DNA from 2 places in the Hathewaya limosa genome. Region 1 is predicted to be linked to the other one. Evidence: riboswitches for the same ligand, from Rfam matches in the RefSeq annotation. Region 1 holds a riboswitch; the other holds the start of a gene.
What was found. Region 1 has a riboswitch for cobalamin ahead of QOZ93_RS11305 (ABC transporter substrate-binding protein). Riboswitches for the same ligand answer to the same signal wherever they lie in the genome.

Region 1 (3,224 bases):
AATCCTCCAAGAATCACAAGTCCTACAGCTAAGGTAGAACCAGAGGATATACCTAAAACATAAGGTTCTACAATTGGATTTTTAAAAAAGATTTGAAGTAATAATCCTGCTGTAGCAAGTGCTGAACCACCAATTAAAGCGGCTAAGGCCCTTGGAAATCTTATATCCCATACAATATTATAAAAAGGATTATCTACTGCATTTTTGTTTAATAATATATTAAATACCTCTGGTAATTTAATTTTTACAGAACCTAATCCAATACAAAAACCAAAGGTTATTATTCCTATTATAATAAGTGTTAAAAAGATTATTTTATATTTCAATTTAGATTTTTTAACGAATTTCATAATTCCTCCTATGTAGCTTATAAAATAAGATAATGAGAATATATCCCATTATCTTATTTAAAAATAATTTATTTTTCATATTTAATGTAATGTCTAACATCACCTTTTACGGAACCTGGTACAAATATTTTCATTAAATCCTCTATTAACTCGTCAGTTTTATCTATTGATTGCCAATAATCAGGATGGAAACACCAAACCTTTTTATCCTCTACAACCTTTAATTTTTTAAGAATTGGAGATTTTTTAACTATACCTTCAAGTGATGGATTCCAATCCTTTGTTGAAGAATAAATAAACACATCAGCTTTATTAGCTTCATTATATAATTCTTCTAAACTTATTTTTGTATCTTTAAGATTTTTATCTTTAAATACATAATCTCCACCTGCAAGTTCAATCATTTTTGCTACATATGAATCTGATTTTGGAACATATACTTGACCTTTAAATACTGAAGCCCAAACTACTTTTGGTTTTTCTTTTCCTTCTATGCTTTTAGATGCAGTTTCTACTTTCTTTATAGAATCTTCAAAGTACTTTTCTGCAGCTTCTTCTTTATCATAGAATGCAGACATTAACTTAACCCATTCCATTCTTCCAAATGGATCTTCTTCTAAATATTCATTATCTACAACGTAGTTTATTTTTAATTCCTTTAATTTATCTATAAGTTTAGTTTCTCCAGCAGGCCCACTATAAACTACAGCTAAATCTGGTTTTATAGTTGAAATCTTTTCATAATCTGGTGCTGAACTTTTACCAACAAATTCAATTTTCTTATCTTCCATACCTTTTTTTATCTCTTCTATAGTCCATGTACTAGCATCTGATGTTGTAGCACAAACACTTGGAAGCTCATCGATAGCTCTTAATAAACATCCTTGTGTTGTTGAACCTAATAAAACTTTTTTAACTGGAGTTTTTATTATAGTTTCATTTTTATATTCCTTTGGTACTTCTTTTCCTTCAGGAACTAAAATTAATGTTCTATTATCTCCATCTACAACCTTTTTAAGTCCACCTTTAAGATATTTAACACTAAATGCTTTTGTATATTTTAAAGGCATTTCAGTTTTTATACTTAAATTTTTACCTTCTTTATTGTAGGTAAATCTAGCATCTATGGAATCATTTAAAAATTCAATTGGTACATATATATCTTCATCAGAATATTTCGAATTTTCTTTTAGCTCTAATTTTTCTGAGTTAACAGTAGCTTCTTTGCTATCTGCTTTAACAGTTATTGTATCATTACCTATTTTTACAGTAGCTGTTTTTCCATCTAATTTAAAGTTTCCCTTAAAATATTCAGTCGTTCCTTTTAGTGAAACAAAAATCTTATCCCCATCTATTTTTGTTTCTACTGTACTTGATGTTTTTTCATTATTTACAACCATAGTTGCTTTAGCATTTTTAGACTCATCCTTTGCTGAAGAACATCCAATGGCACCCACACTAACGGCTGTACATAAAGCTAAACATGCAAGTAATTTGCTTAACCTTTTGTTGAATTTTAACACAACCTTTTCCCCCTTAAGTTTTATAATAAACATTATAATTTATAAATAAAAAAACTTCCGCAAAACGGAAGTTTTTTTATATCACCACTTAATACGCCATTATACTAAAAATTACGATTTACCTACATCTACCCTACATAATATATTAATAGCATAATTATTATTTTACTGTGATACACTTGAATTTCCCTCCGAAATTTATATGTACAATATCTTAGGCAGGTCTCCTGACTTACGGCATGTCCTTCATCATCCTTCCCAGTTTCACCCAGTGGATTTTTGATGTTGTAACCGTCTACAGTAGCGGGGGCTGTAATGGATTTTCACCATTTTCCCTATTATACCTATAAAAGGTACCTAAAACATAAAATATTAAATTTTTGTATCAAACAATTCACATTATAGTATTAATATTTCAATATTTCAATGTTTTTTGTAGATTTTTATAAATTTATTTTTTAGTAAGACTATATTTGTATATTTTTTTAATTTTATTTAATGTTTTTGTAATTTATACTACTTAAATTAGTTATTATGTTAAATTTTAAAATATATAAAATTTTATATTTCTAAAATATATTCTGTATATAGCATATAATATCTATAGTTCCATGAAATAATGTAACAGAAACTAAATTTTTAGTAGCATATAAAATAAAAGCTATTCCTTTGTAGAAAATTAACTTTCTAAAAGAAATAGCTTTTTTAGTTTGGTTTCTATTTAAGTTTATCATTTAAAAACTTTAATATATTCTCTTCATACTTATCTTTATATAAATTATATGATCTTATATGATCTGCCTTTTCAGTAAGCCATAATTTCATATGTTTATTATCCTTACAAGTTTCATATAGCTTTTCACTGTTTTTATAAGATATAGCTTTATCATCTTTACTATGAATTAAAAGTAAATCTTTATCTGTAAAATGTGTAACTGCTTTTAAAGTATTTACATCTTCAATATTAACCTTTACTATTTTAGGAAGTATAGCTAATATAATTCTTGTGAAAGGAAAATTAGGAAGATTTGACCAATAAGGTAGATTTTCTTTAAGGTAATCTTTTAAATTAGAAAAAGGACTGTCTGCAATAACAGCTTGTACATTTTTTGTTTCTGCTCCAGCTAAAATTGAAGTTACAGCTCCCATAGACCACCCAATTAGTCCTATTTTTTGAGAGTGCTTATTATTTTTAGCAAAATCAACAGCTGTTAAAAGATCATATTTTTCAAAAGCTCCTAATGAAACATATTTTCCTTCTGATTCACCTTCAGCTCTAAAATCAAATGTTAATACGTTATATCCCTCACTACATAATTTTTTTGCTAAATTTAATACGGAAATATCAAGT
Region 2 (3,224 bases), on a different contig from region 1:
ACTGATAATCCCATACCCACTATAAAAGATAAAAGTACTCTTGGAAATCTAATAAGCCATATTATTTCATATGCCATTCCCACTTGTTTATTAACTTTTTCTACACCTGGCAGCTTAAAAATATTATATACAAGAACCTTAAATACTTCTGAAAGCTTTATATCAACCTGTCCTAGTGTTATAGAAATTAGTATAGAAAAAATTAAAACTACAATTAATACTGCTAAAATCATTATAAACTTACATTTTTCTTTATATAAGGATTTTTTTATTTCTGCACTTGTTTCGTTCACTTAATTCACCCTTTAATAATTAGACTATTTAATTAAATCTGGATAGAAACCTTTAGCAAATCTATCTAATCCATTAATTATTCTTACTCCACCAGCATATGTTTCTGCAAGAGGTGTATCTATTACCTTATTATTTTTTATTGCATTTACTTTTTGAAGTGCCTTATTCTTTTTCATTTCATCTGATCCTTTATTGTCTGATTTTTGCATTTCATAATTTATTAATACTATTGCATCTGGATTTATTTTTAATATATTTTCTACACTTAAATCTCCACCTTTTGGAGCTGCATTTATTCCGCCTACTTTTTCTACCATGTCACTTGCTAAAGATTTTTCTTTATAAGCATAATATTTATTATTTTCTCCAGCTTCCACAATTAACACTTTAAGTTTTTCTTTTCCTTTTGTTTTATTCTCTACTTCTTTTACTCTATCTTCAATTTTTTTAACTAATTTCTCTGCTTTATCTTCAACATCGAATATTTTTCCTATATCTTTTATATCCTTACATGCATTTTCAATAGTTGCCTTTTTCATTATTCCTGAATTTCTTTGAATAAATGTATTAACGCCTCTTTCATTCCATGATTTAACTGTTCCTAAGTTTTTATCCATAAATACACTTGACCAACCAAAAAGTAAATCTGGTTGTTTGCTAAGTACAACTTCTTTTGATGGATACTTTTCAGATAATACAGGTATCTTATCATATTTTTCTTTTAATTCTGGTAATATAGGATTATCTAAATATGATGTACCTATCATGCAATCCTCTAATCCTAGTGTTAATAATAATTCTGTTGGTGGTTCATTAGTTGTTATAACTTTTTTAGGTTTTTCCTTAAAAACTACCTTTACTTCATTACCATCTTCATCATAATTAGTAATTTCTACTGGATAATTGGATTTCTTTTCTTGCTTTTGTTCAACTTGTGCATTTTGTTTTTTATCCTCAGTCTTACTTTCTGATGATTTAGTCCCACATCCACTCATTAGTACAGTAACAATACTTAAAGAACATATTAAACTAATTAATCTTTTATTCCTCATATTTTTCCCCTTCTCACCCTTATTTTTATAAATAAAAAAACTAGTCATAGAAAGAATGGCTAGTTTAAATATAACAATGTAACAAAGTAAACTAGTACTTCCCTCCGAAGTATAGATTTCCATTCACTAAGGCAGGTATCCTGACTTAAGTTTCTTCCTACTACCCTAACCTTCCCATTTTCACAGTGGTTTTATACAAGGGGTTCGTCCACTTTTACAGTAGCGGGGGCTGTGATGGATTTTAACCATCTTCCCTATTAATCTAAAAAGAACCTTAATGATCTCGTATTCAATTTTATATAAAATATTACAATTATTCTTATAATACATTGATATTTTATCTCAAACAAAAATGCTTGTCAACAAATTATAGCACTTTCATCTTAAAATTTCCTATATATAACTATATATAAGTTTTTATAACTACTTAAACAAAAATCGCTATTATTTTATCTAAAATAATAGCGATTAATAATTTATTTGATCATAAATTTTTATTTAACAACATCATGAATACATGTATTAGCTTTTATTTCGCAAGCTCATATAATGCATGTGTATTAGATCTTTATTTCGCAAGCTCATATAATGCATGTGCATATATTTTTGCATTTAATATTAAGTTATCTACTCTTATATATTCATTAGCTTGATGAATTGTAGATTCTCCACCTGGGAATATAGGTCCAAATGCAAGTGTGTTTGGAATTTCTTTTGCATATGTTCCTCCACCTATAGATAATAATGTAGCTTCTTTACCAGTTTGTTCTGTATAAACTTTTTGCAATGCTTTAACAAGTGGATGACTTTCTTCAAAATATAAAGGTGCTTGATATGCAAAATTTTCAATTGTAAAATCAGTACCTTCTATTTTTTTCTTAAATGGATCCATCATATCATCAAGTTTATTTGTTACTGGATGTCTTATATTTAATGTAAGATCAGCTCTTTCTTCTGTCATTTTAATAACACCTACATTAAATGCCAATTTTCCTGATACTTTATCTTCTAAATAAATTCCAAAAGATTCACCAGAAGTTTCAGTTCCAATATTATTATTTAAGAAAGCAATATATTGATTTATTTCTTTACTTGAAAATTCTATTTCAGCTAAAAATTTAATTAAATGCATTATAGCATTTTTTCCAAGCCAAGGAGTACTTCCATGAGCTCCCATTCCTTTTGCTTTAACTAATATGCCATTTTCTTTCTTTTCTAGTGATAATTCATAAGATGTTTCTTTTATAAATTTCTCTAATTTATCAGTGATTTCTTGTTGATTGTTAGTTTCTATTAAAGCTTCACAATAATCTGCAACTACATTACCTGCTTGACCACCTTTAATGTGTTTAAGAATTACATCTCCATTTTGTTTTTCCTTAAAACATTTAACTAAGTCTAAATCAACAATTCCTTTTTCTCCATTTATTATTGGATATTCAGCATCTGGAGTGAATCCTAGAACAGGAGGTTTTTCTTTTTTTAAATAACGTTCTAACTCATCACTACCAATTTCTTCACTTGTACCAAATATAATTCTAATTCTTTTTGATATCGGTAATCCTAAATCCATAATAGCCTTAGCACCATATAATGTTGCTATTATAGGTCCTTTATCATCTAAAGCACCTCTTCCATATAATTTTCCATCATGTATTTCGGCTGCATATGGCGGATGAATCCATCCATCTCCCTCTGGTACTACATCTACATGTCCAAGTGCAGTTATATATTCTTCACCAGTACCAAACTCTGCATATCCAACATAGTTATCTACATTTACTGTTTTAAAGCCTAATTTTTTTGAAACTTCTAATACATGTTCTAAAGCTTTTACTGGTCCTTCACCAAAAGGCATACCATCTTTAGCCTGTGATT

Region 2: another riboswitch for cobalamin. It lies ahead of QOZ93_RS08525 (ABC transporter substrate-binding protein); the one in region 1 lies ahead of QOZ93_RS11305 (ABC transporter substrate-binding protein).

What each region holds. Positions count from the first base shown of each region.
Region 1 covers NZ_JAUSWN010000021.1:36,475-39,698, forward strand. Annotated here, with positions in the region: gene QOZ93_RS11300 (FecCD family ABC transporter permease) at 1-350, opposite strand, end outside; gene QOZ93_RS11305 (ABC transporter substrate-binding protein) at 419-1,873, opposite strand; cobalamin riboswitch at 2,074-2,249, opposite strand; gene QOZ93_RS11310 (hypothetical protein) at 2,443-2,607, opposite strand; gene QOZ93_RS11315 (alpha/beta hydrolase) at 2,591-3,224, opposite strand, start outside.
Region 2 covers NZ_JAUSWN010000013.1:47,711-50,934, forward strand. Annotated here, with positions in the region: gene QOZ93_RS08520 (FecCD family ABC transporter permease) at 1-233, opposite strand, end outside; gene QOZ93_RS08525 (ABC transporter substrate-binding protein) at 318-1,346, opposite strand; cobalamin riboswitch at 1,460-1,638, opposite strand; gene pepV (dipeptidase PepV) at 1,915-3,224, opposite strand, start outside.